4 linked regions of the Candidatus Nitrosotalea okcheonensis genome follow. The protein of the gene in region 2 binds, or shares a complex with, the protein of the main gene of each other region. Links are inferred from orthologs where the notes say so. Each region holds a gene or a part of one and is shown on either strand. Other genes may lie near its edges.

Region 1 (2,868 bases), 1.7 Mb from region 2 along the record:
ATACAAAATAATCCATGTTTTGCCTGCATGAGTTGGCCTGGAGAATAAGATTCAATTTCATAAAGTTCTTTACCATTTTTAGTTATCTTGATTGCATCTATCTGTCCAACTAGATCTTTTACAGAAATATCAGGAGTTGCCAGCACATACTTGAATCTGTTTTTACCATCAATCCATTCAATAGAAGTGTCAAGTTTGTTATTACGAATTTTTTCCATGCTTTCACCATTTATGTGGAATTTTGGAACAGATGTGGGATTGTCTTTGTCCTCCAATAAAAATATCAAATCGTCTGGTGGAAGATCCATGGGACAATCATTTGTCACACTTCCTTGGATTACAGGCATTGGAGAAAGCAATGTGTTTGCAATTGTTTGAGCTATCCTAGTTTTTGCTTGTCCTATCTGGCCAACTAGAATCATATCATGACATGACAATATTGCACGATCTAAAGCGGGGATGACGTCATTATCAAAACCTACTATTCCAGGATATTTTACACTCCCGGATTTGATCTTTGAGATTAAATTTCTACGAAGTTGTTCCTTTGCACCAATTACTTTATAATTAATTTCTAGAAGATCCCGTAGTGTTTTGATTTGTTCATAGTCTTCAGGAACACCGGCCATGATTTCAGTATACTTTGGTTCAGAATCATAACTTCTACTAACAAAATTTGTAAATTCCGGAGACATTACAATAATACTCTTTAAATTGGATTTAAAGTATTATTATTCTAGGACTCGCATGTTGTCATTTGATAACCGGCCAACTGTAACTTTGATGCATTGACTTGAAGAATTAATGGCGGTGTACACAACATTTTTCTCCATCGCTTCACTTGTATTGTCTTTAGAATTACCAAACCAGGTACAGAGTTGCTGTTTCCCTAGAACCTACTTTTGATAACTCGATTATTAGTTCCATCTACTTGTAACTCTCTTGTGCTTGATCTAAGAAAATGACCACCCATTCCAAAACCATGAAATCGGCCTGAGATGTAACGGCGCCTATTTAGCATGGTTTTTATCGGGGATGTCGGGGATTTTTTAATACTTGTCTTCACAGGAGTTTAGGCACATAGTTAGAATTGCTGGTAAGGATATTCCAGGCGCTAAAAAGACCATCATTGGAGTTGGTCAAGTAAAAGGAATTGGTTATAATTTTGCAAAATCACTTTTAGAAGTATTAAAGATTAATCCTAACAGTAATGTCGGTTTTCTTACAGAATCACAGGTAGAAGAAATTGAAAAAGCCATGAGAGATCCAATATCTGTCAATATACCCACGTGGTTTCTAAATAGGCAAAAGGATATGGATACAGGAAATAACTTTCATCTTATTACTTCTGATATTGACTTTAACGTAAGAAATGATATCGAGCGAGAAAAAGGCATGAATAGCTGGCGAGGATTTCGTCATACATATGGATTAAAAGTTCGCGGACAAAGTACACGTACCACAGGTAGAAAGGGCGGTGCGGTCGGGGTTAAGAAAGGTGGCAAGGTATTACCAGCTGGTTCACCTGGTGCACCAGCTGAGGGCGCAGCTCCTGCAGCAGCTCCAAAGGCAGGTGCAGCTCCTGCAGCAGCTCCAAAGGCAGGTGCAGCTCCTGCAGCAGCTCCAAAGGCAGGTGCAGCTCCTGCAGCAAAACCTGCTGCAGCGGAAAAGAAAAAGTAGGTGTAACAGGTGGGAGATCATCCAAAAAATTCACGCAAAATGTGGAGAAAACCAAAACGTCCTCTCAACTATGATTTACTAAATGAAGAATTACATGTTCTAGGTACTTTTGGACTCAAAAATAAAAGAGAATTATGGAAAGCACATACCGAACTTTCAAGAATAAGAAACCAAGCAAGATCACTCTTGGCGTTAACTCAGGATGTTAGAAGTACGAAAGAACCAATATTGATGAAATCACTTGCAAGAGTTGGACTAGTCAAAGAGAATTCAACCTTAGATGATGTACTTAATCTAAAGGTGACGGACTTTTTATCCAGGCGATTACAGACAATTATCCAGAAAAAAGAATCAATCAAGAGTCCATATCTTGCAAGACAAATAGTAGTACACGGTCATGTGATGATAGGAGAAAGAGTGGTTACTGTTCCTTCATATACGGTAAAGGTGGAGGAAGAAGATCAAATTTGCCTATCACCAGAATTAGATCTTAGCAAGACAAAACAACAGCCTGTTCAAAAAGTAGAAACCGAACAACCAACGGAATAACACACACGCAATCATTATTTATCAATAATATGTATACGATATCAACATGTGTTCAATTATAGGATATCTGGGTCTAAGCTCTGCTGCACCAATAATAGTCAAGGGATTAAAGAGAATGGAATACCGTGGTTATGACAGTGTAGGAGTTGCCACTTTTTCCGAACATCAAATCAGTGTAAGAAAGGGTGTGGGTAAAGTTTTAGAAGTAAACAAAACAGAAAAACTAGACGAGCTTTCTGGAACAATAGGCATAGGACATACTAGGTGGGCTACTCATGGAATGGTAACTGACACAAATGCTCATCCACATCCATCAAGTTCAGGAGAAATAGCTATTGTACACAATGGAATAATTGAGAACCATGAAGAATTAAAAAAAGAACTCCAAAAACATGGTTATACTTTTAAAAGTCAAACAGACAGCGAAGTAATTGCAAATCTTCTCCAGTATAACTATGACAAGACTAGAGAAATTAAGAAATCTGTTGTAGACACAGTAGCTGAATTAAAAGGAAATTATGCTTTTGTTGCAGTCTTCCAAGATGGTACATTATCTGCAGCTAGACTGCATGAACCATTGATAATAGGAGTAGGAAAAGAAGGATATTTTATTTCAAGTGATGTACTTGGATTTGTAGA
Region 2 (2,918 bases):
AAGATGCAGAATATAGAAGAGATAGACCGCCGATTTTTTGGGACATTACTTGCCAATATTGACACATCAAAAGTTGCAGTCGTGATATCAGGAGATCATTCCACACCATGTATAAACAAAAGTCACAGTGATGATCCAGTTCCAGTTTTGGTCTCAGGTGATTTTATCAAAAAGGATGGAACTACAAGGTTTACAGAAGATCAGGCAAAGAAAGGTAAAATAGGCCTGCTCACGGGAGCAGATGTCATCAAGACCGCAGTAAAGATGATCAAATCATAAATGGTCCCATAGACTTTGAAGATATCATCATTGCCACGGTTTCCTGAAACTTGTCTACATTGATACCATGATATGTTCCAGAGACATTAGAAAATTTTTCCATGGCTCTGTTCATGATTGACAGACATATGTCATTTTCATATTTCTCATAGTGAACTAGTGCAGCTGCAACAAGAATTATTCCTTGAACAAGATCTTTTTCTCCCTCATGTGTGTTTTTCCAGACACCTTCAAGAACTTCATGACATTCCCAGTATCGCTCATCATTAAAATACTGTCTTGCTATTCTTATGGCATCTTCTTTTTCAATTTTTTCCTCTACAACAGGTTTAGCATCATAAAGGGAACCTATTGTCTTGAATTTTTCCACAACCAAATCCAACTCTTCTTTTTGTACAGACACATCAAACTCTAGATATTTGGTTGAAACCCTCATATCTCTTACAATTATATTCATTTCCGAAGTTAACTGATCAGCTTTTGCAAGTAGTGATTTAGCATCAGCTGGAACATAACCCGAGTTTTTCAGGTGAACCATAAACCTGTCCACGAATTTTTTACATATTGATTTCTTAAATTGTTATCTAGAAGTGGTTAAGATTTATATGAACTATTAAAAGGACTTGGAATACATGTCAATGATTGAAGTTACACGAGATGTAAAGAATCCCTTACTGTCAAGAAGAGAGATTACATGTAATTTCAAAGGCCTTTCTGGTAGACTCAAAAAACTAGAGGCAGTAGACATGATTTCAAAAAAATTCAACCTAGAAGGAAAGATTGTAGTACCAATATTATTGAAAAATGAAACTGGAAGACCAGTGATATCTGGAAGTTTCTATGTGTACGAGGATGAAAAACTTGCCAAGGAGCATCTAAAGGCCGCAGTCTTTGCAAGAATTGAAAAAGCAAAAGGTGCAGCTGCAAAAGCAGAAGGAGAGGCTCCTTCAGACCAAGCTGAAGTAAAGGAAGAGAGCAAGTAATGGCAGGTAAGAAAGGTTCCAGCCCATCAGTGTACAAGTATTACAAAGTTTCTGGTGACAAAGCAGAGAGAACAAAGAAAGAATGTTCAAGGTGTGGCAAGGGCGTATTCATGTCAAACCATAAAGACAGACGAAGTTGTGGCAAATGTGGCTTGACTGAATTTAACCAGTAATTAGTATAGTTTCTTCTTTTGAAGACGAAAAGTTTTTTGTTCTATTTGATCTAATTTGTGTAAAAAGATTGGATCAATCGTAGTGTTTGCAATCACAGATGCCGGGATCTTGGCAATGTTGGTGTCCATTGTTATGTTTGTGGTAGGAAGATTCTTTTCTATCCAGAGTTTCATCACCTTATCTTCTAGTTTATAGTCCCTAAATCCCTCTGGAAATTTTTTAGTGATGTGTAGCAGCAAGGTTTTGTCATCAAAGACTGCTTTTGGTTCAGAGAGCCTGGTAGAATCCGAATAGCTGCTTTCAAAAAGATTACCGCTTAGCTCATCTGAAACAATGTCCATCTTGGATATTTTTCTCATTAGTTCCAAATAGTGTAAAAATTCATGTGCCAGAATAGCATGGATTGTGCCCTTTAGACCATATGCAACAAGTGGTGCTGTAATTTGTATTATGATGTTCAATTTATCGTTAGAAACAACAGGGATTGTTCTTGCAAATAATATTCCATAATCAAAAGAGCCTACAGAGGGGTGAGATACAACTGCAGATGGTTCCACATATGCAAGCGGAAAATTGATTCCTGATGCTTTTTCTATTCTTTGGATTCCAGACAAAGCTACTCTGAATCTTTTTATTATTAAAGCATGGACCTGGTCAGGAATTAATCCATTTTTATGGGCATCGTGCACCCTAAGTAAAGGATCCAATCCAACAAGATTGAATTTGACGATAATAAAAGTTTGACATAAAAAGATAGATTTCAAATAGTTCTGTAGTAATCAAGAGATTCGATCAGAATTGTCACAATTACTCTAAAAATTCAGTCACTAGACACTATTTTATGAAAATCAAATGTTATGCACTTGCACCCATTTTCAAGTAGCATGCTTATGTTTGGTTCCACATTGTTTCCAGTTACAAGCCTCTTTAGAGGAATTCCGCCATCCAATGTCATCATGACTGTAAATGATTTTGTATCCATTTTTTTTATTTTAACATCGTAGATTCTTTTTTGATTCTGCCATGGTAGATTTTCGCTTATTGCAATAGGCATGTCTTTTAGACATTTCAACACATTCAATGCCTCCAGTGTCAGATCTTTTTCAGTTGTTATCTCTAGCATGACCTCTGTCTTGAATTTTATTTGTTCAGTAGGAATCTTTGAAACAACATGTAAATTGAGAACAGAGATATTTCCGAGATTTACCTTTTTTGGTATTGTGACTCTTCTTTTGTGCGGGTTTATCACCTTGACAAAAAACGGCCTCCCATTTCCGAGAACAAGACTGGATTGATCTTCACTTCCTATCCAAGTTATTTTGGCTTGTTGTGCACCAAATTTTTCAAACAGAAACTTGGCAATATGGCCTTCAACACTATTAAATTCTGATATTCCATGAAAGTCACAAGCAAAACACCCCTTTCCATCACACCTGTTGCAAGACACTTGTTTTTGTGGAATTCCTCTTGCTTCTTTTGTAT
Region 3 (2,878 bases), 1.7 Mb from region 2 along the record:
TGATACTAATCTCAAAGCAATAACAAAAGAACTTGAAACAGAGACGAAATAACACAATGTGCTTTTCCCCATCTATTTTCTATCAAGATTTAAATGTCCCACCAAGAGATCGAGTTTAAAAACGGCATGACGGAAACAATCAAACTATCAACAGATCAAATAAAACTGATGTCACTTTTTCAGAATGTGACAGGAGCTACAGCACGAGACTGTATTGAAGACGAGAAACAAGACCGAGTTATATTCGTGGTAAATCATGGTAAAATGGGGTTAGCCATTGGAAAAGGCGGTTCTACAATAAAGAATCTGCAAAATGTAGTAAAACGAAATGTTGAGCTTGTAGAATATTCTGAAGAACCATCTGAATTTCTAAAAAATATGCTTAATCCAAAATTAGTTTCTGAAGTGAAAATAAATAAGAGACTTGATGGTTCACTTCAAGCAATTATTCTAGTTGATGCAAAAAAGAAAGGAATTGTAGTGGGCAGAGAAGGCCGCAATGCAGAAAAAGCAAGACTCTTAGCAAAGAGATACTTTCAAATTTCCAGTGTTCTTATTCAAAGTCCGGAGAAAATAATGGAGTAATGGTATGGCAAAATCACCTTTAGGTCTATTTGCAGGGAGAGTTCTCAAAGATAAGAGAAAGCGACAGAAATGGTCTATTGGTACCTATAAAAGAAGAGAATTAGGTCTTGATAAGAAAGCAAGTCCTCTTGGAGGCGCTCCACAAGCTAGAGGTATAGTTTTAGAAAAAGTTGGAATAGAAGCAAAGCAGCCAAACTCTGCTGTAAGAAAATGTGTTAGAGTTCAACTAATAAAAAATGGTAAAACGGTTACAGCCTTCCTTCCTAGGGACGGTGCCCTTAACTTTGTTGATGAACATGACGAAGTACATGTAGAAGGCATGGGTGCATCCATGGGAGGAGCACTAGGTGATATTCCTGGTGTAAGGTGGAAGGTTTTCAAAGTAAATGGTACTTCACTTAAGGAACTTGTCTATGGAAAGAAGGAAAAACCAAGGAGATAAAAAATGACAGAAACACAAAATCTTCTACTTTTCAGAAAATGGGATATCTCAAATATAGATGTCAAAGATCCGGGATTGAAAAATGTAATATCTCTTAAACAAGAGATAATGCCGTTGTCATTTGGCAGATCAGCTCTTAAAAGATTCAACAAGGCTGAAGTTAACATAGCTGAGCGACTCATTAACAAATTATCTCATTTTGGAAAAAAATATGCAAAAAATACAGGTAGGATGGGTGGAAAAAAAATTCGAGCGATAAATACAGTCAAGGCTGCATTTGATATAATCCATCTAAAAACTGGTAAGAATCCTGTTGAAGTTTTGATAAGAGCTGTAGAATATTCAGCACCGAACGAAGATACTACTAGAATAGTATATGGTGGAACTGTTTATCATGTTTCAGTAGATGTTGCGCCACTACGGAGAGTTGATCTTGCATTACGATTCATTGCAGAAGGTGTCAGAGATGCATCATTTTCCAATCCAAAGGCAGTTGAGGAAAATCTTGCAGAACACTTGATACTTGCTTCAGCAAATGACATGAATGCGCCGTCTGTCAAGAAAAAGAATGAACTAGAACGAATTGCAATGGCTTCTAGGTAAAGAAATTATTTTTTAAAAATAATAGATAGCCCGAGGCAGATTCGAACTGCCGTCCCCAGGTGTCCTCTCATAAGATCCAGAGCCTGAGATCCCTAACCCAAAATTGTTTGGCCACTAGACTATCGGGCTACCGAGACGACTGGTATTTCTTGAGAATATATTATTTTGTACTGGCTTCACGAACTGCAGTGGCATAATCGCAATTTGCACCAAGTCTCATGTAAGGAATCAATCTGTAATGAATGGAGTACAGATCATTTTCTTTGTACAAAATTCCCTTTAACAACAATGATACAAAACCTCCTGCAATTCGAGAAGCTGGTATGTTAAGTTCCTTGCATACTTGATCACGCCTCTTCTTGTATTGTTGATTGGTGAAATTAGTTGTATTCAATTCTAAGATTAATGGCCACATGACCTTCTCCCAGACAAATCTTCGATTTTGAGTGGCAGAGGCATATTTTCCCTTTTCTTCTAGCATTGATAACGTTCAAAAAGTTCCGATCTCAATTTATTAGTTGATGAAATCAAATATCGAAGAGGCCCTAGAGCTATTATCTAAAAACTGGAAAATTGAACCGGTAATTCAAGATTTTATTTTGGGCAAAAAAACAAATGTTTCAGATTTCCAGATAAAAGTTAACGGCGTAATTTTTCATATTCCTTATTTGACAGATGAAGACGGTTATGTCTTGTGGAAATGCTATTGGCCTGACTGTCATAATTGCTGTAATAGACAGGGACGATTACCACTTACAAGCAGCGATCTGATAATAATAAGTAAAAATCTAAAATATGACAAAGTATCGGATTTTGTAAAGAAAGAGACTAACATAGCCACATGGGAAGAAAAAGGACCTGCGGGAAACTCTGTGGTAATGACCATGATTAATCTAAAACGTAAAGATGATGAAAAAGAGACAGATGATGGGACTCATATCAAGTGCAGATTTCTTGATGAAAGAGGCTACTGTGGACTTCATCCCTCTAGACCGGGAGTATGCTATCTGTATCCATTTTCATCATGGCTTGAAAATGAAAAAGGAAAAGCTCGGGTCCATGCTACATTTCAGTTCACAGGTGATTGTCCAGGATTTTATTTTGCAAAATCCCACGACGCAATGAAAGATGTTCTGTTAGAGTATTCCAAAATGATCTATGACTATACCATGAACTCAAACAGAACAACAAGAGAAAATTTTGGCTATGTAAGTATGTAACTCTAGGCCTTTGCTACTTTCATCATGT
Region 4 (2,807 bases), 1.7 Mb from region 2 along the record:
TTTTGTAAGATCTAGTTCCATACAGCCATCACATATTTTATCAATTATTTTATATAATACAACAAGTTGTGATGTGAAACTTTTGGTTGCTGCAACCCCTATTTCTGGACCGCAATTGAGTCCCATGGAAATAGATGACTGGTGAACTAATGAGGACGTCATCATGTTTACTATTGATATGATTTTAGACCCTGTTTTTTTTGCAATACCTACAGCTTCTAATACATCTGCACTTTCTCCACTCTGTGATATTGCAACTAGAATTGATTTTTCTTCAAACATGTCGGGCGAAAATTGTGCTTCGCTAGAAATCAATGGATCAATCTTTATCTTTGCATATTTTGAAAAAAGAAACTTTGCAATTAATGCTGCGTTGTAACTTGTCCCACTTCCAGTAATGTATACATTTCTTGCATGTTTTATTAAATCTGAAGCCAAGTCAATCTCAAGTTTGGTATTATTTCCAGCACTTGATACTGTTAATGGTTGTTCTGAAATCTCTTTCAACGTGTAATGAGCATATTGACCCTTGTATACATCAGCAAATTCTTTTGACACTTTGGTTATCTGGTGACGTACTGGATTTGCATCAAAATCAAAGATCTTTAATCCTTCTTTGTCAATTATTACAAATTCCTTGTTGTCTGGATAAATTACTTCATCAGTATATTCTACAAATCCAAGTACATCACTTGAAATAAAATATCCTTCTTTTCCTACTCCTATTATCAATGGTTCATGCAGTCTAGCTGCAGATAATGTACCATCTTGGAAGACTGCAACAAAAGCATAATTTCCTTTTAATTCAGCTACTGTGTCTACAACAGATTTCTTAATTTCTCTAGTCTTGTCATAGTTATACTGGAGAAGATTTGCAATTACTTCGCTGTCTGTTTGACTTTTAAAAGTATAACCATGTTTTTGGAGTTCTTTTTTTAATTCTTCATGGTTCTCAATTATTCCATTGTGTACAATAGCTATTTCTCCTGAACTTGATGGATGTGGATGAGCATTTGTGTCAGTTACCATTCCATGAGTAGCCCACCTAGTATGTCCTATGCCTATTGTTCCAGAAAGCTCGTCTAGTTTTTCTGTTTTGTTTACTTCTAAAACTTTACCCACACCCTTTCTTACACTGATTTGATGTTCGGAAAAAGTGGCAACTCCTACACTGTCATAACCACGGTATTCCATTCTCTTTAATCCCTTGACTATTATTGGTGCAGCAGAGCTTAGACCCAGATATCCTATAATTGAACACATGTTGATATCGTATACATATTATTGATAAATAATGATTGCGTGTGTGTTATTCCGTTGGTTGTTCGGTTTCTACTTTTTGAACAGGCTGTTGTTTTGTCTTGCTAAGATCTAATTCTGGTGATAGGCAAATTTGATCTTCTTCCTCCACCTTTACCGTATATGAAGGAACAGTAACCACTCTTTCTCCTATCATCACATGACCGTGTACTACTATTTGTCTTGCAAGATATGGACTCTTGATTGATTCTTTTTTCTGGATAATTGTCTGTAATCGCCTGGATAAAAAGTCCGTCACCTTTAGATTAAGTACATCATCTAAGGTTGAATTCTCTTTGACTAGTCCAACTCTTGCAAGTGATTTCATCAATATTGGTTCTTTCGTACTTCTAACATCCTGAGTTAACGCCAAGAGTGATCTTGCTTGGTTTCTTATTCTTGAAAGTTCGGTATGTGCTTTCCATAATTCTCTTTTATTTTTGAGTCCAAAAGTACCTAGAACATGTAATTCTTCATTTAGTAAATCATAGTTGAGAGGACGTTTTGGTTTTCTCCACATTTTGCGTGAATTTTTTGGATGATCTCCCACCTGTTACACCTACTTTTTCTTTTCCGCTGCAGCAGGTTTTGCTGCAGGAGCTGCACCTGCCTTTGGAGCTGCTGCAGGAGCTGCACCTGCCTTTGGAGCTGCTGCAGGAGCTGCACCTGCCTTTGGAGCTGCTGCAGGAGCTGCGCCCTCAGCTGGTGCACCAGGTGAACCAGCTGGTAATACCTTGCCACCTTTCTTAACCCCGACCGCACCGCCCTTTCTACCTGTGGTACGTGTACTTTGTCCGCGAACTTTTAATCCATATGTATGACGAAATCCTCGCCAGCTATTCATGCCTTTTTCTCGCTCGATATCATTTCTTACGTTAAAGTCAATATCAGAAGTAATAAGATGAAAGTTATTTCCTGTATCCATATCCTTTTGCCTATTTAGAAACCACGTGGGTATATTGACAGATATTGGATCTCTCATGGCTTTTTCAATTTCTTCTACCTGTGATTCTGTAAGAAAACCGACATTACTGTTAGGATTAATCTTTAATACTTCTAAAAGTGATTTTGCAAAATTATAACCAATTCCTTTTACTTGACCAACTCCAATGATGGTCTTTTTAGCGCCTGGAATATCCTTACCAGCAATTCTAACTATGTGCCTAAACTCCTGTGAAGACAAGTATTAAAAAATCCCCGACATCCCCGATAAAAACCATGCTAAATAGGCGCCGTTACATCTCAGGCCGATTTCATGGTTTTGGAATGGGTGGTCATTTTCTTAGATCAAGCACAAGAGAGTTACAAGTAGATGGAACTAATAATCGAGTTATCAAAAGTAGGTTCTAGGGAAACAGCAACTCTGTACCTGGTTTGGTAATTCTAAAGACAATACAAGTGAAGCGATGGAGAAAAATGTTGTGTACACCGCCATTAATTCTTCAAGTCAATGCATCAAAGTTACAGTTGGCCGGTTATCAAATGACAACATGCGAGTCCTAGAATAA

Evidence for each region.
Region 1: BQ3481_RS00530 (region 2) and BQ3481_RS10490 share a complex: the UniProt entries of both Methanocaldococcus jannaschii proteins name them as parts of the 30S ribosomal subunit. The link is inferred for Candidatus Nitrosotalea okcheonensis from one-to-one orthologs.
Region 3: BQ3481_RS00530 (region 2) and BQ3481_RS10615 share a complex: the UniProt entries of both Methanocaldococcus jannaschii proteins name them as parts of the 30S ribosomal subunit. The link is inferred for Candidatus Nitrosotalea okcheonensis from one-to-one orthologs.
Region 4: BQ3481_RS00530 (region 2) and BQ3481_RS10485 share a complex: the UniProt entries of both Methanocaldococcus jannaschii proteins name them as parts of the 30S ribosomal subunit. The link is inferred for Candidatus Nitrosotalea okcheonensis from one-to-one orthologs.

Annotation. Positions count from the first base shown.
Region 1 is NZ_LT841358.1:1,779,821-1,782,688, reverse strand. The notes cover bases 80-2,868. They hold BQ3481_RS10490 (30S ribosomal protein S13), read left to right. Parts: upstream 80-1,056; coding sequence 1,057-1,680; downstream 1,681-2,868. Other genes in these bases: glmS (glutamine--fructose-6-phosphate transaminase (isomerizing)), read left to right, coding at 2,276-2,868; BQ3481_RS10485 (30S ribosomal protein S4), read left to right, coding at 1,690-2,229; BQ3481_RS10495 (AAA family ATPase), read right to left, coding at 80-695. Also shown: more of BQ3481_RS10495, read right to left, coding at 1-79. UniProt on the Methanocaldococcus jannaschii protein: Located at the top of the head of the 30S subunit, it contacts several helices of the 16S rRNA.
Region 2 is NZ_LT841358.1:88,238-91,155, reverse strand. The notes cover bases 10-2,848. They hold BQ3481_RS00530 (30S ribosomal protein S27ae), read left to right. Parts: upstream 10-1,261; coding sequence 1,262-1,435; downstream 1,436-2,848. Other genes in these bases: BQ3481_RS00520 (tRNA pseudouridine(54/55) synthase Pus10), read right to left, coding at 2,257-2,848; BQ3481_RS00525 (hypothetical protein), read right to left, coding at 1,436-2,143; BQ3481_RS00535 (eS24 family ribosomal protein), read left to right, coding at 912-1,262; BQ3481_RS00540 (DUF309 domain-containing protein), read right to left, coding at 269-817; BQ3481_RS00545 (alkaline phosphatase family protein), read left to right, coding at 10-279. Also shown: more of BQ3481_RS00545, read left to right, coding at 1-9; more of BQ3481_RS00520, read right to left, coding at 2,849-2,918.
Region 3 is NZ_LT841358.1:1,809,381-1,812,258, forward strand. Bases 32-2,830 are described here. They hold BQ3481_RS10615 (30S ribosomal protein S7), read left to right. Parts: upstream 32-1,030; coding sequence 1,031-1,630; downstream 1,631-2,830. Other genes in these bases: BQ3481_RS10600 (ribosomal L7Ae/L30e/S12e/Gadd45 family protein), read left to right, coding at 32-52; BQ3481_RS10605 (NusA-like transcription termination signal-binding factor), read left to right, coding at 127-585; BQ3481_RS10610 (30S ribosomal protein S12), read left to right, coding at 590-1,027; BQ3481_RS10625 (hypothetical protein), read right to left, coding at 1,791-2,111; BQ3481_RS10630 (YkgJ family cysteine cluster protein), read left to right, coding at 2,149-2,830. In the rest of the region: more of BQ3481_RS10600, read left to right, coding at 1-31; more of BQ3481_RS10630, read left to right, coding at 2,831-2,850; BQ3481_RS10635 (NAD(P)/FAD-dependent oxidoreductase), read right to left, coding at 2,853-2,878. UniProt on the Methanocaldococcus jannaschii protein: One of the primary rRNA binding proteins, it binds directly to 16S rRNA where it nucleates assembly of the head domain of the 30S subunit. Is located at the subunit interface close to the decoding center.
Region 4 is NZ_LT841358.1:1,779,151-1,781,957, forward strand. Bases 80-2,807 are described here. They hold BQ3481_RS10485 (30S ribosomal protein S4), read right to left. Parts: upstream 1,850-2,807; coding sequence 1,310-1,849; downstream 80-1,309. Other genes in these bases: glmS (glutamine--fructose-6-phosphate transaminase (isomerizing)), read right to left, coding at 80-1,263; BQ3481_RS10490 (30S ribosomal protein S13), read right to left, coding at 1,859-2,482. Outside these bases: more of glmS, read right to left, coding at 1-79. UniProt on the Methanocaldococcus jannaschii protein: One of the primary rRNA binding proteins, it binds directly to 16S rRNA where it nucleates assembly of the body of the 30S subunit. With S5 and S12 plays an important role in translational accuracy.